DNA from 3 places in the Oceanispirochaeta sp. M1 genome. Region 3 is predicted to be linked to each of the others. Evidence: riboswitches for the same ligand, from Rfam matches in the RefSeq annotation. Region 3 holds a riboswitch; each other region holds the start of a gene.
The links. A riboswitch is a leader RNA that binds a small molecule or an ion and turns the genes downstream of it on or off. The one in region 3 is predicted to bind molybdenum cofactor.
Positions count from the first base shown of each region.

Region 1: linked by a shared signal. The riboswitch ahead of DV872_RS01485 (extracellular solute-binding protein) and the one ahead of DV872_RS00865 (Ig-like domain-containing protein) in region 3 are both predicted to bind molybdenum cofactor.
Region 2: linked by a shared signal. The riboswitch ahead of DV872_RS13350 (aldehyde ferredoxin oxidoreductase family protein) and the one ahead of DV872_RS00865 (Ig-like domain-containing protein) in region 3 are both predicted to bind molybdenum cofactor.

Region 1 is NZ_QQPQ01000002.1:61,343-69,374, forward strand. It holds gene DV872_RS01460 (TRAP transporter large permease) at 1-635, opposite strand, end outside; gene DV872_RS01465 (TRAP transporter small permease) at 649-1,179, opposite strand; gene dctP (TRAP transporter substrate-binding protein DctP) at 1,277-2,272, opposite strand; gene DV872_RS01475 (amidohydrolase family protein) at 2,546-4,171, shown strand; gene DV872_RS01480 (YhcH/YjgK/YiaL family protein) at 4,301-4,759, shown strand; molybdenum cofactor riboswitch at 4,835-4,970, shown strand; gene DV872_RS01485 (extracellular solute-binding protein) at 4,960-6,444, shown strand; gene DV872_RS01490 (hypothetical protein) at 6,468-7,877, shown strand; gene DV872_RS01495 (ABC transporter permease subunit) at 7,936-8,032, shown strand, end outside.
Region 2 is NZ_QQPQ01000017.1:8,316-16,347, reverse strand. It holds gene DV872_RS13360 (MoaD/ThiS family protein) at 2-235, opposite strand; gene DV872_RS13355 (hypothetical protein) at 232-666, opposite strand; gene DV872_RS13350 (aldehyde ferredoxin oxidoreductase family protein) at 666-2,396, opposite strand; molybdenum cofactor riboswitch at 2,461-2,588, opposite strand; gene DV872_RS13345 (FadR/GntR family transcriptional regulator) at 2,778-3,482, shown strand; gene iolG (inositol 2-dehydrogenase) at 3,608-4,621, opposite strand; gene iolE (myo-inosose-2 dehydratase) at 4,651-5,544, opposite strand; gene iolD (3D-(3,5/4)-trihydroxycyclohexane-1,2-dione acylhydrolase (decyclizing)) at 5,554-7,434, opposite strand; gene DV872_RS13325 (5-deoxy-glucuronate isomerase) at 7,431-8,032, opposite strand, start outside.
Region 3 is NZ_QQPQ01000001.1:211,312-219,343, reverse strand. It holds gene pabB (aminodeoxychorismate synthase component I) at 1-626, shown strand, start outside; gene DV872_RS00885 (hypothetical protein) at 635-1,405, opposite strand; gene DV872_RS00880 (ABC transporter substrate-binding protein) at 1,407-2,486, opposite strand; gene DV872_RS00875 (ABC transporter ATP-binding protein) at 2,540-3,361, opposite strand; gene DV872_RS00870 (iron ABC transporter permease) at 3,358-4,314, opposite strand; gene DV872_RS00865 (Ig-like domain-containing protein) at 4,396-4,827, opposite strand; molybdenum cofactor riboswitch at 4,881-5,037, opposite strand; gene DV872_RS00860 (endonuclease/exonuclease/phosphatase family protein) at 5,174-6,268, shown strand; gene DV872_RS00855 (MFS transporter) at 6,276-7,511, shown strand; gene DV872_RS00850 (3'-5' exonuclease) at 7,896-8,032, shown strand, end outside.

The DNA.
Region 1 (8,032 bases), on a different contig from region 3:
CAGACTTCTTTAAATGTGATTTTTTCCACACTCAGATCGGGCATATCATATTTATGCTTATTGGCAGTAATGCTTACTGTAGCCATCAGGAATACCATCATTAGAAATCCGGGAACAATACCGGCAATAAAAAGTTTACCGATAGAGACCTCTCCGACAAATCCATAAAGGATCAGGCCCAGACTTGGTGGAATGGTAGCTGTAATCAGGGAGGAGAGACAGGTGATTCCTGCAGTATATCCTCTTGGATACCCCTTCTTTACCATGTTATGACCGAGAATACGGGCCTGCATGGAAGCATCTGCTACAGCCGACCCTGATACACCGCCCATCATGGTACTGAGTACAACATTCACCTGAGCCATACCACCGGCCATTCTTCTTGTGAGAAGAGAAGAAAAGCGGAGAAGACGAGAGGTGATTCCGGTCTTATTCATCAGGTTTCCTGCAAAGATAAAGAAGGGAACCGCCAGAAAAGCGATGGACTGGGTCTGTGCAACAACCCTCTGAACCGTAATGGAAAAGGGGATCATATCACTGGTGAGAAAAAAGACCGCTCCGGAGATACCAATGGTAAAACCGATGGGCATATTAATAGCCAATAAAAAGAAAAAAGTAATTACAAGTAATGTCATTTCGTTTTAACTCCTAGCAACAGCTTTTAACGGGAGCTTCATCCCCGGGAATATCGCGAAGAACATTATATTCATCATCCTTAAAGTTGATGCCTATTTTGGCAATCTTGATACAGGCTGTCAGAATCATCATCAGAGAAGACACCGGCAGGGATGCTGTAACTATGGAATAACTGAAATTCGACAGGGTCTGAAAACTTCTGTCCACACTCTCTATGCTCAGTTTAGTACCATAAATAACAAAGGCCGAAAGCAATGCAATAATTATTAAAAATACAAATAACTGTACAATTTTACCGATTTTAGGATTGAACTTTTTCACAAGCAGATCCACACCGACAAGGCGGGAATGTCTCATGGCAACATCTGCGCCAAGAAAAGCGGCCCAGGAAAAAAGAAACTTGGCAATATCATCCGCCCAGACAATGGGTTTATCAAACTGTCTGAAAAAAGCGGCTGAAAAAATCAGGATAACGATTGAAACAAATACTGTCCCCACAATCATTTCCTGTATTTTACAATAGATCTCGTATATCTTTCTCATCTATTCCTCAATACTCGGGTTATAAAAAATAGCCGGCAGTTCATACTTTCGGACAAGCTGCCGGCTTATTTTAATTAATGGTTAATTTGACTGTGAATTAAAGTCCAAGCTCTGCGTAGAGATCGTCTTTCAGTTCAGAGAATCCCATGTCTACGTATACAGACTGTACAGCGTCTACAAAGGGAGTCTTGTCAATTTCGAGAAAAGTAACACCCGCAGCTTCCATTTCCTTGATATAATCTTTGGACTTGGAAACAACAACTTCCTGGTTGTCTTTGTAAGCATCAAAAGCTGTATCCAGAAGGATTGTCTGGTTTTCAGCAGAAAGTCCGTCGAAAAACTTAGTACCGGTTACCATTGAGGCAATCAGAGTAAAGTGCTCGGAAAGACTTACATAAGATTTAATTTCATAGAATCTCATGGAGTAGATACCGGGGATCTGAGCTTCACATCCGTCTACAACACCCTGTTCCATTCCCTGATATGTCTCAGCCCAGGGTAGAGCAGTAGCGATAGCACCCATTGCATTTACAGAGTTTACGAAAAGATCGGAACCGATAGTTCTGATTTTAACACCCTTAAGATCAGCAGGTGTTGTTACAGGAAAGTCTGTTACCCAGCTTCTAACACCGGAATAACCGTTAACAGTAACCAGTTTCAGACCTTTTTCCTGGAAATCTTTGTCCCATTTAGCATAAAGCTTGGTATCTCTGATTTTGTTCAGGTAGGTGTAATCGGGGAGCAGATAAGGCATCTGAACCAGACCGAATTCGGGAACATAGGCAGCCAGACGACCGGGGTCGGTAGCATTGATTACAGGAACACCCTGAATAGCCTGTTCGGTAACATCATCAGTTTCACCCATTACAGCGTTGATCTTAACTTCTGCAGCAAAAGCTCCAGTTGCATTCAATCTTTCTGCATAGTCAAAATGACCCATGGACTGTGTGTCTTCCTTACCGCTGGTACCGGCAATAAATAATTTAGTGGCTTGAGCCATAGACGCGTCTCCGCCTTCCTGCTGACCGCCGGCAAAAATGTTGCCGCTCAGTAGAAGAGACAGAACTACAAGAATAATAAGATTTTTCTTCACAAAGTTCTCCTTTGATATAATATACAAACACACTACCATACAAGTATGCATTTGGCAACAATTATTACAATATTTTAACTCTGTTAACTATTGATCCATGAAAGTGCCGGAGAACAGGAGCTTATGGAGAGCAATATTTGAAACAAATTCTCTTGCCGTTATGGATGAAATAAATTTGAATGAGTTATCACTCAAACCATGTTATTATATTTTGGAACTATGGAAGCATAGGGAAAAATATTCATGCCTCAGTTTTAAAAAAGGAAAATAAAAATGAAAAGCTACTGGCTCACAAACGGTCGTATCATCGACGGAACAGGATCTACCGCCAAAGAGGGTAATATTCTAATTGAAGATGAAAAAATTATCAGAATACAGGAGGAGACTCCTGATGACGGTCTTCCTCAGATAGACTGTGAGGACCATATTGTGGCGCCTGGGTTTATAGACATTCATTCCCACCTTGACTGGTTTGCCGGAAACGAAGGAAGCAGGGAATTGATGATGCCCTTTCTTCAGCAGGGAATCACAACTGCAGTAGGTGGAAACTGCGGTTTCAGTACTTTCGGTTTCCCCGTATCCCATCCCTATAGAGAACTTCTGAGTGATAATATCTTCCGTTCAGGCCGGGCAAAACTCAGCTGGCAGAATGCAGCAGGTTATAAAGAACATATCAAAGAGAACGGCAGCCCCATGAATATCCTCTCTTATGTAGGTCATGGAACCACAAGAACCTCCATCAGAGGCTACGATGCGAATCCCCTGACAGATGCAGAACTGAAGCAGCTTCTGAGTCTTCTGGATGAGAGTCTGAAGCAGGGAGCCTGCGGGATTTCCCTGGGTCTCCAATATGAACCCGGTATTTTTGCCGACAAAAAAGAGCTGAAAGCCGTAGCAGAGCTGGTAAAATCCCATAATAAGGTACTTGCGGTACACCCGAGAGCAGCCTCTGCTGTTTCCGGAACCTATCCTATGAAACCCTTCGGAACTCCCCACCATATTCTGGCAATTCAGGATATGATCGAACTGGCTGAAGAGACTGGAGTCCGCCTCCAGTTCTCTCATCTGATCTTTGTAGGCTCACAGAGCTGGAAAAGTGCGGATAAGGCATTCAAGCTTCTGGAGGATGCCAAAGTCAGAGGGGTGGATATCCACTTTGATACCTATGGCTATTCACTAGGTGCCAGCAGAATAAATGTAATCCTCCCTGAATGGTTTCTGGCAGACCTTAATAAGAATGTGGAAAGTAAGTCAGCCTTGAAGAGACTCTGGGTGGAAATAAAGGCAATGGAGCTTGTTCTAGGCTTTGGATTTGAGCAGATCAGAGTAACAAATACCGTATATCCCGAATGGAAAAAATATAATGGATTGTATCTATCAGAAATTGCCCGGAACCTTGGACAGAGCAGCTTTAAGACTCTCTGCGATCTTGTCCGTCTGAGTAACGGTACTGCCGCCGTCCTGATGGAGCGATATTCCAATCCCGAGATTTTAAAAAGGATGATCGCCCACCCTCAAGTCCATTATCAGACTGATGCATGGATGGAAAGAGAGGGTATAAATAACCCTGCAATCTACGGCTCTATCCCCCGCATCCTCAAACTGAGCCGGGAGCACAATATTCAAAGTATCGAAGAGAGCATTAGAAAGATGACCGGAGCCACTGCGGAAAGACTGGGAATACCAAAGCGGGGATATATCAGAAAAGGATACTATGCCGATCTGGTTGTATTAAATGAGAAAACCATCAGCGACAGGGAAGATGAGAATGGGATTCCTCTTCCACCAGAAGGAATAAAAAGGGTCATAATCAATGGGAAGATGCTTTTAACTCCTGAAACAGCTAAAGAGATAAATCCTGTAGGCAGTGAAATGCCGGGAATGTTTATCCACATCTAATTATGGGACCCTATATATTCACAGTTCAGTACAAGCTATAGTAAGTTAAACTATCAACTCTGGAGAGATTCTCTCCAGGGGTGATGAACTCCCCGAGAAACCAAATTCCCGGGAACAGAAGGAATTGTAATGATATTAGATACAATCGCCAATGCGGCAAAATACGAAGTACTCCACAAGAGCTTTAAAAAAGCCTTTGATTTCATCCGGGAATCAGATCTGAAATCCATGGAACTCGGCCGCTATGAAATAGACGGAGACAATATCTTCGCTCTGGTTCAGGGCTACACAACTAAGGCTGTCAATGAAAAGCAGTTTGAAGCACACAGAAACTATATTGATATTCAGTATATGATCTCCGGTTCCGAAATGATGGGCTACACCACTCCTGATTATTTAACAGTTACAACAGAATATAATCCAGATACAGATGTTGAACTCTACTCTCATACATCTTTTACTGAGTGTGAACTTGATGTCAAAGACTTTGCAGTGTTCTACCCCGAGGATTCTCATATGCCGGGCTGCAGCATCAGAGGCAGGACTGCCGGAGAGGTGAAAAAACTGGTTCTAAAGATCAAAAAGTAATCATCTGTTTCTGATAAACACGCCGGAACCTTTATGGGATCTTGACCCGAAGGTTGCGGCGCAATAGAATAACAGCTATTAACTAATTTCCGAGGTTCTGCCTCTACAGATTCTGCCTTTTCCAGGCACGATCCATGAGTCTTTGCCCGCAGGGTTGTTCCGGAAACAGAACAGCCTCCCGTGTTTGGAAAGGAAATACATTGAAACGTGCAGGAATTATCCTTCTGATAATCCTTATACCGGTCCTTCTCTTTTCAGAGGAGTACAGCTATAGGACATCAGACATTCTGAGGCTTATGGACTCAGAGTACCTGAGAAAATCAACATACTCATTCGACGGCCTTTATTATAAAGGCTGCTCACTTCTCGAAACACTGCCTCTTATGGAGGAAGTATATGAGATGGATATCCGCAACGCCGGATCAAAAAATCTTTTAAAAAATGATGACCTGGGTGAATACTGGGCCGAGGCCCTACTGGTAAGTGAAGATAATTCATCAGGCCTCAGTCTGATATTCAAAGACAGGATTTATCATGACCTGACTCAGCTGAATTTCAAGGGAACAGCCATGGAATCTGATGAATTGGAGGTCTGGCTGTCCTGGGAAGGTGTTGATGCTCTCAAAGATGAAATTGAAAACTTTGCAGACCACCACAACATCAGTATCAAGGCAGTAGAAGTTCCCAGTCCCGATTCGAAACTACATTCAGTTGTAAGGGCCAGAGGAGATGTACCTGACCTTGTGATGATCCAATCCAGTGCCGTAGAAAAACTGGTTTCAGCCAGGGCTGTTCAGAACCTTGGATATATAAAAACTCCAGATCTTATCATACAGGGTACTGAAGCCTTTACTCTCAACAACAAACTATGGGCCCTCCCGTTCTACTTTGATACACAGCTGATCTATTACAACAGGAATCTGCTTGATTCAGTACCCTCTCCCGACTGGACATTAAATGATATGGAGCTGGCAGCCCGGCAGATAAGAGAGAGGAATAACAAGATTCATCCTCTGGCCTGGAATGCCTACTCCTCCAACTGGCTGATTCCCTTTCAGGTTTCCTTTGGAAAAGGGGAGCTTATAGATTCTAAGGGAATAATCACAGTCAATGATAAAGCGACAGAAGAGGCATTGAATTATATCCTCGACTTAAAGGAAGAAAAACTTTTGAGCCCCCTTGAAAGAGATGCCATGGATGCCCTGTTTATTGCAGGGAAAGTAGGAATGATAATGAGCGGCTCTTATGCTGTCCCCTACTTCGAGTCTCTGGGGCTGGAGTTCGGAGTTCTCCCCTACCCTATAAATCAGATGACAGGGATTCCTCTCTCTCCTCTACTGGATTTCAAGTCCTTCTGTATGACCCGGCAGACTAAACATCCCATTCTGGCCCGCCGATTTCTGCAGCATATGATCGGTGCGGGAGTACAGCAAAGATTCTGTCCTGCATTAGCAAAACTTCCGGCCAGAGTTGATGTACTGGATATCCCGGGAATATCATACGGATATCTCTCCCTTCTTAAATCAACTGTAGTAAGAGGAACCGTGGTCCCTCCACAGCAGATATACAGCATCTATAAGAATAATATGTGGAAACTTCTCAGGTTCGCACTCTCAGGCCAGTTGTCGGTACACCAGACTCTGGAGAAGGGACAGACCCTGATGAACAATTCAATAAAAAATTAATTGGTTTTATAAAGGAGTTTGAGATGAAAAAATTATTGTATCTGGTGCTGACGGCATTCCTGCTGTTCACCATAGGATGCGCAACTGAAGGCAATCCCGTAGCCGCAGAAAATGGGGGGAACAGTGAAGCTGCTGTGGCAGAAGTGGATGATATTTCCTCTGCGACTCCCGCAGGAGAGGGCTGGAGAATTGAACTGATGGGAGTACGCAACGATGAGTTGTGGCAGAGCCAGCTCAGCTCCTGGAAGGAAGCTGAAGATGGAAGCTCTGTTGAGATGAGCCTTGAAAAAAAGGGTGAAACAAAGCTCTACAGTGGAATACTCCTGAAGGATATTGTCGCTATGGTTGATGATCCCTCAGGCGGCATGCCCTATGAATTCCAGGAAGATCTCTGGAAAGAAGGCTATGACATAACACTGACTGCCGCAGACGGATACAGTGCCAGCTTCAACAGCGCCGATGCCTCTTCTGAAGAAGTCCTACTGGTGGACAGTATAGACGGCGAAACCGTATCTCCCCAGATTGCCGGTAATCTTACAGGCAAGGCATGGGTACGTAATCTGGTTAGCATTGAACTCAGCCTGGCAGCTGTTGATCTTACACAGAACAGCTTTGATTTTATATTAGATATCAATAACAATATATCTTCCTACACTATTGCCGACCTGGAAGCCATGGATATTTACGTAGAAGACAAAGGCAGTTTCACTAACAGCTACGGTAATACGACTGATGGGATTTACGGTGGAGTCAAACTGATTCCCCTGCTTTCAAAATCAATGGACGTAACAGTCGAGTCCGCCATCAAGATTATTGCCATGGATGGTTATGAAATGAGTTACGGGGGAGACATGCTCCTGGATCAGACCGATGGAGACTGGATTCTGGCATTTAAAGAAAATGGTGAGTACATGCCCGAAGATCCCGGCTATATACGTCTGGTAAAAGTAGGTCCACAGAACCCCAATATTACCGGCCATGTATCTGCACGAATGATCAAGAAGATCGTAACAGAGGGTGAACCCTTTAAAGACTTCGGTCTGACTATTGTACAGAAAGATCTGACAGAAGTTTTTGACCGTCAGACCATGCAGAGCGGTGTGTCTGTAAATAAAAACAAGGTTACCTACTACTACCAGAAAAAAGATCAGGATATCGAGTATATGGGAATATCTCTCTGGAGACTCCTGGAACGTCCTACCGGATACAAGGCTGTTGAAATTGCAGCGGGTGATGGCTTCTCAGTAACCCTGGACAATGCTCAGATTGAAGGAAATGACGATGTTATTATCGCCATGTATACCGGAGACGATGATTCTCTTCTTGATGATAGCGACTGGCCTCTCAGACTGGTATGGGACAAAGACGCAGCCCTGGTTCCCGATGGAATAAAAGCTGTCAGAAATGTAGAAAAAATTACCCTTATTTATTAAGTAGGTGTATTAGAATAAAAGCGGGGGCTGGTTATCCGGCCCCTTTCTTTTTACCATGATGAAAATAAAAAAAGAGACCGCACTGGAAAACAGATTACTCATCCTCCCTATCCTTTTCCTGATTATTCTAATCGGTGCAGCACCCTTTGCGACCG
Region 2 (8,032 bases), on a different contig from region 3:
CTCAACCTCCACCTATTGGCGGAAAGAGTCCGAGCACATCACCGTCTTTGAGAGGACTGTGCGGTTCGGCATGGACATTGTTGACAAAAATAATAGTTACTTTTTTCGGTGGGATACCCATTCTGTTCATTATATCCAGCACACGATCCCCTGTTTGAAGAGGAAAATCCGGAACCGATGGAAAGAGAGTACTCAGTGTCGCAAATGTTTTTACTTTAACAACCCCTGCACTCAAACCACATCCTCCGCATAAAAACCCAGTTCCAGAATATCATTTTTATGATCAGAAAGAACAGTATTGAACAGTTTGAGACGCACAAGATTTCCGTCAACCTTGATCCTTCTATCCTCACCGCTGCTCATGCTCTTCCGCATGGCCTTGATGGGACTGTTAGAGCGGAGCATGGCCCCCACCAGACCGGGCATGGCTCCGGACAATACAATTGTATCCCCGGAAACCAGCCTGGTGGAATCAGGTTCATCCACACAGCCGTTATTCAGGATAAGGGTCTGTACCTCCCTCTCCATCCCTTCAGGATCAAGAGAGAGGATTCTGAGGATAAAAGATGTGACAGTCTCCCCGGGCATGTACTCAACAAGAACACCCTGCTGAAGGACGCTGCTCAGGAAGATTCCGTCACATGATCCTTTATCAATTCTTCGCATTACCAGTTAAAGACCTCATCCAGTTCCTCATCTGTTACTTCAAAAACTGCATCGTGGGGTGCCAGTTTTTCTCTCTTGAAATACATAGGCAGACGGTCATCCTCTTTTGTGAATCCTGCACCCTTATTGAAATCCCGCTCCATTGTCAGAACAGATTTACCAAGTGCGGTCACATCATCTGCAGTCATACTCAGGCCGAAAAATGCATTTATAAGATCTACAAAGGCATTGAAAGTTTCAGGCTGATCAAGAATGGGGAATGCAATAAAGAGACACATTCCCGTAGAGTCGATGGCCGCAGTGGCAATCTGGAGATTTCTTGAGAGTTCAATCTGTCCCTGAGGTTTAAGAGGATCTACAAATCCGCCCACTTTAAGAATATTTGTGGCAATGGCATATCCCGCAGTATGGTCGGCACCCTGAGGGGTAGTCGCATAGGTAACACCAATTCCCTGTATGGGTCTGGGATCGTAGGCAGGCATAGCCTGTCCCTTGACAACGGGAGCTCTTTCAAGACCGAATGCCTTTGCAGTCACAGCGGCGCCGCTTCCAAGGATTCGACCCATTGGAGTTCCATCCCCTACTTCCTGAAGAAGTTTAATGGCAGCTTTGGCATCACCGAATTCGGCCATACCTGCATCCATAGCAACCGCAATGGTGGCTCCCATTTCAATTGTATCCAGACCGAAGTCATCATCCATTCTATCCATCTGAGCAATGGCATCAAGATCATCTATGCCGCAGTTGGGTCCATGGGCCCAGACTGTTTCATATTCGGGCTGCTTGGTGACGTAATTACCTTCCTTGTCCACATAGGTACCGGAGCACTGAATGACACAGCCTCTGTGACATCCATGGGTTGCCTTGCCACCCCGGGCTGTTTCTGTTTCAGCCAGTGTCTCACCGCTGATTTTATGAACATTGGGAAACTGACCCTTTGAGAAGTTATTTACAGGGAATCCACCAGCCTCGTTTATTATATTGGCAAGAACATTGGTTCCATACGCAGGGAGTCCCTGACCCGAAACACCATGAGCCTTAATTCCCTTGATAAAAAGCTTATTGGCAGCCTTGAAGGCATCTTCATTTACAGGTTTTCTCACTGAACATCCGCTGTCATCAAGAACAATGGCCTTGATTCCCTTTGCTGCCATTACGGCTCCCACACCGCCACGTCCGCAATGTCTTGTGGGTCTGAGTTCAACATCAGTACAGGCAATAGAAGACGCTGCCAGTTTTCTCTCTCCTGCTGTACCGATAGACATATAGGCAGCCTTGTCGCCATATTTTGCGACTAATTTTTCAACAACATCATAGTTATTCAGTCCAGTGATATCAGTGGCCTCTACAATTGAGATTTCATCTTTTTTTACAACAAGAGTATAGAGTTTACCCTCAGGAGATTGTCCTTCAAGAATAATTGCGGCATAACCGATACGGGCCAGAACCTGGGCGGCCTGTCCTCCTGCATTGGATTCTTTGATTCCACCGGTGAGGGGGCTCTTACAACCTACCGAGAGTCTTCCGGAGATAGCTGCGGCTGAACCGGACATCATACCGGGAGCAATGGCCAGCTTATTTTCAGGACCCAGAGGGTGACAGAGAGGAGGAACTTCTTTGAAAATTACTTTAGTAGTGAGTGCTCTTCCGCCGATACCGGCATAATCACCCACATCTTCAATAACATATTCCGGAGTGGAACCCATTTTGATGCGCAGAATCTTATCCATACTTAACTCCTTTATAAGGACCTCAACAGTCCATATTTCCCGTATTTGAACCCGGATATCTAAAAGTCCGGACGGTGTATCTCCTTTTCAAACACGGAAGGCTCTGAGATTTCTCTCCAGAACCCTTACGGTCAGAATTCCTTTGTCTTAATAAAAGACTTTAGGAATAAAGACTCGGAGAAGTACGCTGAATTTAAGTATATTATAGATTGGTCATTTGTAAATGAAATTGTTACTTTATATTAACAATTCATGTGTACAAATCAGAAATCGGAGGATAAAAATCCAAGGCCCATATATTATGAATTAAATCTTTAAATTATGCCTTCTCTGTTGTCTGAATTCTACAAATGTTGTATTGTCATACAATAGGAGTCATAGATGGCCAAAATTCGTCAAAAAACAGTTGTAGAGCAGGTAATGGAGCAGATAAAAGAGCTTATTGCCTCCGGAGAGTATCAACCGGGAGACAAACTGCCTACAGAACATGAACTTGCAGCACGTTTCGGAATAGGCCGCTCCTCAGTTCGTGAAGCCATAAAAATATTCAATTATCTCGGAGTCCTGAAATCCAAAGCTGCCAAGGGCACTTTTCTTTCAGACAGAGCTAATATTTCCACCGAAGCACTCTCCTGGGCCATTTTGATGGGTAAAGAAGAACAACATGAACTTATCGAGACCCGAGGAGCAATCGAACTCTGGAGTGTAATAAACCTGACAAGACAGTCTATGGAAAAATCTGAAGCCGTTGAAGAAGTCCTGAAAGAGCTGCAGAAAGAGGTTGATGAGATGAAAGCCGGAATTGAATCGGCCTCTCCTGAAACAACCGTAGAAGCTGATTACAATTTCCATAACATCATAGTTAAGAGTACCGGAAACACTCTATTCTATGCCATATACCAGACTCTTAAATCCTTTATGTATGAAGAGATAGTAAAATCCCAGGATGATTATTCCGACCGTTCTCTGATTGTTTCTGAACATCAGCATATTGTTGATACAATCAGATCCGGTGAAATCAACCAGTCAGTTGTAACCTTCAGCTCTCATATCGAAAATATTGAAAGCCGCCTGAATATCCGCTGATCATTCAGCCTCGATTATTCCCTTAATTATTTAAAATCCAATAAAAAAACCGCTTCCCCTTGAGTTCCTTCATTAAAGAAGGCAACTCTCGAAGAAACGGCTTTTCAAGCTGTTCTATTGCTTAATTAATAATTGAGTTTTACAGGCTTTCCTGTTTTCAAAGATTCACCAGCTGCAATTGCAATCTGTACGGGTCTCAATGCGTCAATGCCGCCCAGGGGAGTATCTGTATCATTGATAATAGCCTCACAGAACTCTCTCAGTTCCTGTACAAAGGAAGCCATATAACGCTCAAGAAAGAAGTGAAAAGGTTTTTCAGAAATGATTCCATCTTCAGTACTGAGTACTGCCGTAGACTGTGTATCATTTCCAGTCGCAACAGATCCCTTACTGCCGAAAACTTCAGCACGCTGATCATATCCATAGGCCGCTTTTCTGGAGTTATCGATACAACCGATAGCACCATTGGCAAATTTCATAGTTATCAGTGCGGTATCAATATCACCGGCCTTTCCTATTTCGGGATCAACAAGCACAGCACCCTGAACAAAAATTTCTTCTACTTCACTGCCGCTTAAATAACGGACCATATCAAAATCATGGATGGTCATATCAACAAACATACCACCGGAACTTTTTACATATTCGATGGGGGGTGGTGAGGGATCTCTTGAAACGATCTTAATCATGTGGGGATCACCGACTTTGCCAGCCTCCACAGCATCTTTTACGGCTCTGAAGTTGTGATCAAAACGTCTGTTGAATCCAATCTGGAACTTCACACCCGCTTCCTCAACAATTGCCAGAGTCTGCTTGATACTTTCGACATCAAGGTCAATGGGTTTTTCACAGAAGATATGCTTTCCTGCCTTTGCCGCTTCTCTTGTAATCTGTGCATGTGTATCTGTAGGAGTACAGATAAGAACAGCATCAATTTCTGAATCAGCTAGAATATCCTTGTATTCTTTAGTTGTTGATTCAACACCCATGGACTGTGCCCAGGCAGCAGTCTCATCATTCATAAATGGGTCAGCCATAGTTTTAACTGATGCTCCGGAAATCTGATTACAGATTCCTTCGGCATGTACCCTTCCGATTCTTCCGGCACCTATGATGCCGATATTCAATTTTTTCTTCATTTTTATCTCCCGGTTCTGAAAACTATTTCTCAGATACCTGTATTTTTTCTTATGTAATCTCTGGCCATCTTGGCATATGCAAAGGGGTTGGCTTTAGCCGGGTCCTGTTCTGCCTCAACAACCATCCAGCCTCTGTATTCATTCTGTTCCAGAATACTGAAGATTGAAGGAAAATCGATTGAACCATCACCGGGGACTGTAAAGACACCCTGTCTGACAGCATCAAGAAAGGATGAATCATTGGACTTTACATCAGCATAGACATCAGTTCTCATATCTTTAAGATGAACATGGCCTACCCTTCCAATAAACTTTTTCAATGCTGCAACGGGATCTTCTCCGGAAAAGGCAAAATGCCCGGCATCAAAGAGTAGAGAGACCTTTGCAGGATCTGTGTCATTCAGAAATCGTTCTGTCTCTTCAACAGTCTGCACACCTGTTCCCATATGATGATGAAAAGCCAGCTTAAGACCTTCTTCATTGGCAATATGTCCCAGTTTATTCATTCCATTACACATCTGAGCGAACTCTTCTGTGCTTAATACAGCTTTTCCACTGAAAACGGATGTAGTTGTATCACCCTGGCAGGAACGTGTCTGCTCTGAAGGACCGATAACATCGGCACCCATGGCTTTCAGGAAAGAGAGCTGGGCTCTGAAATCTTTTTCAACCTGCTCGAAGGGCTGTGAAGCCAGAAAAGAACTGAACCACTGATTACAGATTTTCAGCCCTCTCAGATCCAGATGCTCTTTCAGGACTGCCGGATCTTTAGGATATTTATTTCCCACTTCAGAACCTGCATACCCTGCCAGAGCCATTTCACTGACACACTGTTCAAATGTGACTTCCGCACCGAGATCGGGCATATCGTCGTTGGTCCAGCCGATGGGAGCCATGGCCAGTTTTACATTGTCTTTATTCATTTTTTACCTCTAATACTGTTTTGCTTCTGCAATATTTTTAACAAGTTCTTTATTGGCTTTGAGAACAGCTTCTTTTTTGGAAACTTCGGGTGTACCGACTCTCCACCAGCTTTCATATCCTTCTGACATGGAGTCAAAATCAACCTTGATATCAAGGAGTGTAGTTACAGGACTCTCTTTAGCTTCAGCCAGAGCCGTTCTAAGCTCTTCTGAATTATGAACTCTCCAGACTCTGCATCCATAACCTTCGGCTATTTTTGCATAATCTACGGGAATCGGTTTTCCACCTTCATCAAGACGTCCTGTCTCAGGATTTCGATATTTTAATTCACAGCCGAACTTGGGAATCCCCTGGCTGGTCTGCAGATTATCAATACAGCCGAATCCGTTATTATCAAAGAGCATGATATTGATTTTGACGCCTTCCTGTATGCTGGTAAGCAGTTCTGAATGGAGCATTACAAAACTGGCATCACCGGTCATGGAGTAGACCTCCTGATCAGGTGCGGCAATTTTTGCACCTACAGCGCCGGAAACTTCATAGCCCATGCAGGAAAATCCATATTCCATATGGTAGGTATCTTTATGTCTTGATCTCCAGACTCTCTGCAGATCACCGGGAAGACTTCCGGAAGCACCTACAATAATTGCATCCTTATCAAAAATCTCTTCATTCATAATCCCAAGAGCTCTGAGCTGTGAGTAGATTCCATTGGGTCCCAGTTCATTATCAGAATAGAGATGATCTACTTCCTTTTTCCAGGCAGCTCTTGCATCTTCAATTTCACTGCTGTAAGAGGATTTCCATCCCTTTTTCTCCAGTTCTGCACTCAGTGAGTCCAGTCCTGCTTTCGCATCACAGAGGAAGGGAAAAGCATTCATCTTATAGGCATCAAAACTGTTAACGTTTAGGGAGAGAACTTTTACATTATCCCTTTTAAATGATGATTTACTTGCAGTAGTGAAGTCTGAAAGTCTTGTTCCCACAGCAATAACAAGATCTGTTTCCGCAGCAATAACATTGGCTGCCAGACCTCCTGTGACTCCGAGGCCTCCAAGATTCATGGGATTGTCCCAGGTCACTGCACTTTTACCGGCCTGTGTTTCGCCAAAGGGAATATTGAATTTCTCACAAAATGAGGCCAAAGCTTCTCCGGCCTCTGAATAGCGGACTCCTCCGCCGCAGACAACAAGGGGTTTACTGCTTTCAGTAATTACTGAAGCAGCTCTCTTAACAGCATCATCTGATAGAGAACGGCGCTCAATGAAGTGAACCCGTTTTTCAAAGAATTCCACCGGATAGTCCCAGGCTTCCGCCTGTACATCCTGGGGCAGGGCCAGACAGACTGCACCCGTATCAGCAGGATCGGTAAGAACACGCATGGCATTCATGGCCGCAGACATCAGCTGCTCGGGGCGGCTGACTCTGTCCCAGTAACGGCAGACAGAGCGGAAGGCATCATTGCTGGTTACAGTACTGTCATTAAACTGCTCCATCTGCTGAAGGACGGGATCGGGCTGCCGGCAGGCAAAAGAATCACCCGGAAGGAGTAAGACCGGGATTCTGTTAACTGAAGCCAGGCCGGCAGCTGTCACCATATTGAGTGCACCGGGGCCGATGGAGGAAGTCACGGCCATTATTTTCCGGCGGTTATTCTGTTTTGCATAGGCAATAGCCGCATGGGCCATACCCTGTTCATTATGTCCCTGGTAGAATTTGAGAGAGTGATCAGGCTCCTGAAGAGCCTCCCCTATCCCGACAACACATCCGTGTCCGAATATACCGAATACACCATTTACAAATTTTTCTTCTTCTCCATCAAAGGAGATATATTGATTATCAAGAAATTTAACCAGGGCCTGTCCCATGGTCATTCGGACTGTTTTCATATTTTTGTTCCTTCATGTTTCAGCTCGGGCCAGATCTTTACTTCAGGATCGATAAGCCATTTATGCTCTTCTTTGAAATATCTGGTAGACGGCAGCCATCTGTCTTCAGGAAGATGGGAAATCATCCAGATGTAATACATGGCGTAACCTGCTGCTGTCACCTGTGAATGGGTTTTACCCCCATTGATGAGACATGTATCGCCATTTTTTGTATAAAAAGCTTCTTCATCCAGAAGAGAGACTCCGAATCCCTGCTCAGGAAAATGTCTGTAATGATAAATCTCAGGCTGAGGATGATGATGGGGGGGATAACTGGACCAGCGGCCGGGATGATTTATGACCTCACCCAGAACCATGTTGGATTCAGGGGCAATCTCACCATCAAATACAGTACGGACAGTACGTTTGGCAGCATCATGCATTATTCCTCCACCGAAGATATCACTTCTGATATCTTCAGGTCTGTATAGCTTAGAAGGAAAATCTTTACTATTTGTCTTCTTTTCCACAGAAATCTCGACATCGGACAATGCTGTTATTTTTACCTCCACCCCACTAGGTACATGCAGTACAGAGGGGCTTTCTTCAAAACAGGAAG
Region 3 (8,032 bases):
GAGTATTTTCACTGTTGGAAACACTGAAATGGACAAAAGAAGATGGATTCATTCTTTTGGAACGACATATAAAACGCCTTGAAGAATCGGCAGACTACTTTGACTATCCCTGCAGAACGGGAGATATTAAGAAGGCTTTAGAAAAAACATCCGGAAGCTTCAGGGGTGAAGAGGCTCAGAGAGTACGGCTGCTTCTTGATAGAGATGGAGAAATACACATTGAGGCACAGCCCCTGAATGAGCAGGATTCCAAGGGCCTCAGGACCTTGAAGAGAGCTGATTATCCTATGAGCAGCAGAAATCCATTTCTCTTTCATAAGACTACAGAACGGGAGATCTATAAGAATCTTCTGAAGGAGAATCCTGATTATGATGATGTACTTCTATGGAATGAACAGGGAGAAATCACAGAGAGCTGCATTGCCAATATTGTACTTGTTCTGAAAGGGATTCATTACACTCCTCCCGTGAGCTGTGGGCTTTTAGCCGGTACCATGAGACAGGAGATGCTTGAACAGGGAGTTCTGAAGGAGAGAGTTGTCAAAGCAGCAGAAATAGCTGAAGCAGATGAAATCTACCTTATCAATTCTGTCAGAGGTATTATGAGAGTCAATTACAGTGAATGAGAATAATTTCAAAAGCGCTTGAGTTGAGTCCTTGTCCAGTTGCTCAACTCTTCTGTCTCTTCCCGGCTCAGAAGAAAGAGGGATTCACCCTGGTACAGAATTGTCTTTGGTTTATCAATCAGGCGGACTGACAGCTGAGATTCTGAGGGATCATGATACTGAAGATGATCCAGGACTGCACCGGGTTCAAGAATGGCTATTCTGTCTATTCCCGGATGATTCAGAAGCTCTTTGGAATCATAGGCTCTCCCCTCTTCCAGGCCCTCCAGCTGTCCCCGAAAACGGCCGTCCATGCCTTGCAGGCGCAGAGCGGTTCCTGCCAGAGCCCCGATTATCCCATCACCCGTTCCTCCGTGTTCGGACAGGCGGATACCACAGCGTTCGGCCAGACCGTAGGCCTCAGATTTGCTCAGGACTTCCCCCTTGGCCCTCTGTCCGAAGCTTATAAATTCATCTTTATTACTGAGTTTATGATACTCAAGAATACAGAGCCCCGGATCTGAACCTTCAGCGGATCTCTCCTGTAGAAAACGCACGGCTTCTTTTTCTATCTGATCCACCAGATCAGGATGGTCTTCTTCAATTTCCAGTTCAAAGCACATGGCGCTGTTATGAGATGTATAGGGAACATCGGGATGTACAAAAAGCTGATGCCGGGAGATCCTCTTTGAAGGTCCCCAGCCACGCTCTGAGCTGAGGGTTCTAAAGTCTTCCAGGATGTGGCCTGTTCCCGGACTGGTTAGATTATCTGTATCATCGAAGGCAATCAGCAGCTTCATTTTACTCTCCCTTGGGTGCACGCATACCGCTGCCATCTTTGATACGGGCAATGGTTTCATCATCAATATCGATAGAGAAGAAGCGGGAATAAAACTCTCTGATCTCCTGATCGAGATTTATATCCCCAGTATATTCAGGATAGAGAGTGACGGCTGTCCAGAGAATGGCAAGGGGAGTCTCCATACCGCCGGGATGTCCCCAGCGTGAGATCCCGATGGGAATCTGATACACATCCTTATTCTTTACCGCCTTTAAGCCGCCCCACATCTCATTACTCAAAAGATATTCGTCTACACCGCCTTCATTGCAGATTATCACTTCAGGGTCCCAGAGATAAATCTGCTCCAGGGAGGCAAAAAACTTATTGTCTCTGAATTTAAGAGTCTCTCCAATGGAGACATTATCTACAGCACAGATCTCCAGCCATTCAGCCGGTAGAGTTCCGGCAGCATCGGTTCGGACCGCTTCATTCACAGAGTGATAGACTCTGATCCGTTTATCAGCGGGTAGAGAGCTGAGGAGGTTCTTCACTCTGTCCATGGTCTGCTGGTAGTAATGATTAAACTCCCGGCCCTTCTCCTCACGGTTCAGTGCAGAAGCAATAATACTGATGGCCTCCATCTGTTCCTCAATACTCTTGTATTCAATAACCAGATAGGGAATATCAAAACGCTCCAGCTTCTCCACTTCAGCTTCCAGACGGGCACTCTCTCCTTTCAGAAAAACAAGATCGGGTTCCATTTTGAGGAGTTCTTCAATATGAACCACTCCGTCAAGAGTTGTTACCGCTGCATCTGCCAGTGAGGGATTCAGCTGATTGAGCATTTTATCCCTTTTCAGCCCGGGTACAACCGCAACGATATCCTCACCACAGCCCAGCATGGTGGTGACATGACCGGAAAAGGCGTATAGGCAGGCGACTCGCTCAACTGATTCGGGAATAAGCACTTCCCGGCCGAAGGAATCTGTAATCAATCGTCCTTCCGGAACAGAGCTCTCCTCAGACAGATTCTGGTTCAGCTGCTCCGGCTGATCCTGCATCCCGCGGGCTGTCAGCTGCTGACTGACTACAAAAATCATCAAGGTGATCACGTGGAATAATAATTGTCGTTCCCTATATCTTCTTATATCCATTATTCAGCCTTTCTGTTGGAAGGGATGGGAATTATATTGTTTATGGAATGATTCCCGTCCATATGATTTACAAGAGCCGTACGGACTCCGTACACTCTTTTAAGATTTTCTGGAGTCAGGATATCCATAGGCCTGCCAGATTCCTGTATGATTCCCTCCTGCAGCACTGCCGCCCTGACAGGGAGTCCGCAGTTTTCAAGAAAAAAGACCTGATTGGGAGAATGGGTGGACATGAGGACCGAACGCTTTCTGTTTTTTACAAGAGAAAGAATGGTCTCAAGCATAAGGATCTCATTTCTGTAATCCAGATGACTCCCGGGTTCATCCATAATCAGCAGGGGTGCCTCCTGAACCAGGGCTCTGGCGATAAGCACCATACGGGCTTCGCCTCCCGAGAGCCTTGAGTAATCCTTGTCCTTCAGGGTTTCCAGACCCAGTTCTGTCAGAACCCTCAACACCAGTTTCCGATCCTCTCTTCCCGGAGCTCCAAGAATACCCGTATAGGGAGTCCGTCCCATCAGTACAAAATCTGAAACAGTAAATGGAAAATGACTGCTGTGCTTTTGAGGAACATAGGCTGTAATTTTTGCCAGCTCCTGAGGATTCAGGTTCTTCTGATCTTTCCCCATAATGGTCACAGATCCGGAAGGGGGGGTAAGAAGCTTCAGTATACAGTCCAGCAGTGTTGTCTTGCCGCAGCCGTTCGGTCCCAGAAGACAGAGGACTTCTCCCTCTTCCAGACTCAGATCCAGACCTTTCAATACCTGTTTACTGCCATAACTGAAATGAAGATTTTCGACTTCCAGGAGATGATCTTTCATTGCCAGCCCCGTGCCTTTGTCCGGTAGAGGAGATAAATGAAGAAGGGTGCTCCCAGAAATGATGTAAGGATTCCAAGGGGAAGCTCACTGCCGCTGATTGAACGGGAAATCAGGTCCACCACAATAAGAAAACAGCCCCCCAGAGAGAAGCTGAAGGGAAGGAGCCAGCGATTGTCACTGCCCACGATCATCCGTCCCATGTGGGGAATAATAAGGCCGACCCAGTTAATACTGCCGCTCACACAGACCGCAGCTGCTGTAGCCAGGGTGGTGCATATAACAACAAAGATGCGGGCAGCGGGAACATTGATTCCCAGAGTCCCGGCCTCCCGTTCACCCATGGAGAGTACATTGATTCTATAACTGAATAAGATGAGTCCCAGACAACCGGCCAGCATGGGAATTCCTGCAATAAGAATATCCTGATACCGGGCTGAAGCCAGACTCCCCATAAGCCAGAAAACAATAGCAGGAAGCTGATCATAGGGATCGGCCACATATTTGAGAAATGAGAGCATGGCTGAAAAGAGTGAACTGATCACCATCCCTCCCAGAACAAGAGTGATATGTGCCTTGGCATTATATATTCTTCCCACCATAAAGCTGAAAATCACTGCCAGCAGCCCGAAGAGGAAGGAAAAACCAATCGTCATAATGGAGGTACCAAAAAGAATAATCGCCAGTGCCGCACCAAAGCCTGCACCCGAGCTGACACCAAGCATTCCGGAACTTACAAGGGGATTACGAAACAGCCCCTGAAGGGATGCACCGGAAACAGCAAGACTCCCTCCCACAAGCATCCCCAGGATAGCCCGGGGAAGACGGATATAGAGGATAATTCTGCTTTCGGGACCCTCGTCATTAAGCGGCCCGCCCCTGAATACTGAAGCAAGGCTACCCAGAACATCCCCCCCTCCCACAGGATAGCGCCCCACAAAAAGTGAGCCCAGCATGACAAGGAGTGGAACAGAAATGAGAAGAATATAATAAAGGGATTTATGCCTCTTCAGGAACTCCACAGGATTCGGGTACTTTTACGGTGCAGTCCGGAAAGAGATTGTTGTATCCTCTCCCAGGGTGGAACCGTTTTTAGCCTTCAGCTTTCCGGAAATAACAATTGAGTACCCAGAGTCTTTATTCAGATTCTCATGTGCTTTCACTCTGATAATCCGTTTAAACTCAGGCTCAATCTGATCATCAGCCATAAGAACCTCAAGGGCCACCGATTCTCCATTGTCATTAAGCAGGGTAAAACAGCTTCTGTTGTTATCTGAAACCTTCATATTGATAACATTGCTGGTAAAGGTCAGAACAAACTCTGCATCCACCAAAACATCAACAGCAGCTGCAGGAGGATCACTTGAGTCAAGCATTACGGTTTTATCACCGGCGGCAAGAGGTGACAGAACCAGAAGACTGAGAGCAATAAGAACAAAGATTTTTTTCTGCAAAGACTGAAATGACATAGAAACTCCTGAAAAGAAAAGTGTAGTGATGAAAGAGGAGCCGGAATATAATATCCGAATAGGGTGTATCTCCTTTCCAACAGGGAGGCCTGTCAGTTTCCCGAGAGACCCTTGGTACAGACTTATATCCGTACACCGACTGAAGTTCATGGAATAATTTCTACATGAGAAAATCCTTTAGAAAACAACAGTTCGAAGATTTAATTCATACTAACACCGCTATAAGTCTTTCTACAAGAAGTTTCAGAGAATACAAAGCAGACAGGACCTTTCATTGCAGGCCTTTTTCCTTCTGAATTAAAAAAAAAGAATCATCCTGAATACAATTGATGTTATAGTAAATTTTTTGATTATACACACAACCCACTCCATGGTTGAGTTATTAAGGGATTCACACATGAAAACACTGCTGAAAATCTGCCTGATTATTCTTATACCCCTTATCCTTCTGATCTTATGGCTCACCCTCACTGACTATAAGCCTGAAGACCTTGAAGCAGTCTCAATAACTCATCAGAGTCGGGAGACTGCCGGTGATACTCTGGATATTTTCAACTGGAACATCGGTTACGGCGGCCTTGGCCGAGACATGGATTTCTTTATGGATGAAGGAGAGCGCATCAGGGCTCCCCGAGAGGAGTATGTTTCTTACAGAGAAGGTATATACAAGGCCATAAATGAGAGTTCTGCAGAGATCTATTTCTTTCAGGAGATAGACTGGAAAAGTACCCGCTCCTATAAAGATAATCAACTGGAGCAGATTTCAGATATTCTCAGAGGTAAATCCTATGCCTTTGCATCCAATTACAGAGTAAAATATATCCCCTCCCCCCGGATCATCGGCACTCAGTACGGCTCAGTCCATTCAGGCCTGGCAGTATATTCTGATTACACAATGAAGAAGGCGGAGCGGCATGCCCTGCCGGGTAACTATACCTGGCCCAAGAAGATTTTCTTTCTGGACCGCTGCCTGCTTATGACAGTACTACCGGAAAAGTCCGGAAGGGAGTGGGTTCTCATAAACCTTCATACATCGGCCTATGACAAGGGCGGTTTTCTTAAAAAAGAGCAGCTTGAGTTCATAAAAACGCTGGCCTCCGAGGAATTTGAGAAGGGTCGGTATGTAGTAATAGGTGGAGACTGGAACAGCTTTATGCCGGGCACCGATGCTGATCAGTTCACATCCACTGAAACTGCCCAGGAATTCTACCAGCCCCTGCCTGAAGACTGGTCCATGCCGGGTTGGTCCTGGGCTTTTGATCCGAAAGTGGCGACAAACCGTTCACTGAAAGACCCTTATGAGGCGGGAAAGAGTTTCAAATGTGTAATAGACGGCTTCCTGGTATCACCCAATGTTGATATTCTTGAAGTGAAAGGAATCGACCTGAATTTTGCAAACTCCGATCATAACCCAGTTATGCTGCGAGTCGGCATGAAATAGGAAGCAAATGGAAAACATACTTAAAAACAGACAGTACTACAAATTCTGCTTCTATGGTTTTCTGAAAAATCTCCGTTTTTTTGATGCTTTCTTTATCCTTTTTCTTATTGAGAAGGGTTTGAACTTTACACAGATTGGAACTCTTTATGCTCTACGTGAAATTACCACCAATCTTTTTGAAATACCCTCAGGAATCATTGCAGACAACTTTGGCAGAAAGCGTTCTCTTATCGCATCACTTCTTGTTTATATTATTTCATTTCTGATTTTTTATATCTCAGATAACTACTGGCTTTTCTTTTTCGCCTTCCTTTTTTACGGAATAGCTGAGGCATTCCGCTCAGGAACCCATAAGGGGATACTTATGGATTATCTGAAGATAAATAAAATGGATAACATGAAGATTGCCTACTACGGACATACCCGATCCTGGTCTCAAAAAGGCGCCGCATTATCATCCCTTATAGCGGGGATTATTATATTCTATAACGGCTCCTATGAGATGATCTTCCTATATTCTATAATCCCCTATGTAATCAATTTTCTGCTGATAATGTCCTATCCGGGGGAACTTGATAAGTCAACGGAGCAGTCTGTCAGAAAGGAAATTTTTTCCATAAAAGCGACTGTAAAAGAGCTGTTCTCGGTCATCAGAAAGCCGGAAGTATTCTCCATCCTCAATACTTCCGCCACCCATTCAGCATACTTGAAAGCCGTTAAAGACTATATTCAGCCGGTTATGGTGAATGTGATTATACTCATACCTCTTCTACAGGATACTGAGATAGAGAAGAAGAACGGATTATTTATAGGGATCATGTATTTTCTGATCTATCTAATCACATCCAGAGCTTCCAGGATGGCATCACAAATTGCAGGAAACCGGGAGAAGAGCATAGCTCTCACAACCCTTCTTCTTGGTTTTTCATCTGGAATTATCTGCGGAATTCTGTATGGGGTAGAGTTATGGATACTTGCTCTTATAGCATTCATGGGTATTTATATTATTGAAAACATAAGGAAACCGATCCTTACGGGATTTATTTCTGATAATACATCCAATGAGATCCTGACTTCCGTTCTCTCGGTTCAGTCCCAGTGGAAAACCATCATTACAGCCCTGTTGTCCGTCAGCTTCGGGATTCTATCTGACGCCTTTGGAATAGGAGCGGCATTGGCCGGGATCTCATCATTCCTGATGATCTGGACTTTTATTATCAAGGCAGTTAAAGAGCGGAAATAATTGAATAGACCAGAGCCAATGTAAAAGTGGTTTTACTGAGGCATAAATACCACTGGCAGAGTGTCTTACAATTAAAAAACTCCAGTTCCCACTAACCTTTAAATTAGAATGATTGAAAGTCCCTTACCAAGCATCCAAGAGTATAGTGGATGACTCTTTCTCTGACACCGCATAAATGGTATTTACATCCAAGGTTACATTTATCTCTCATGTCATTCCAACTTTAGCAATTAACGAGTCATATTCGATATCAAGGCTCATAATATTTACTGCATCACCAGATGAACCTTTCATTTCAATAGCTATCTGTTTATTATTGAACACCACTACATCACTAGTTTAAACAATTGTATATTTACAGTATATCGAAATAGAGGGATCATCATGAGTTCAGATTATACAGCAATAGATTTTGAAACAGCCCAGGGAAAAAGATACAGTATATGTCAGGTAGGTTTGATTCGGGTTGTTAATGGAAAGATTGTAAAAGAGATTAGTCGATTAGTCAGACCACCGAAAAA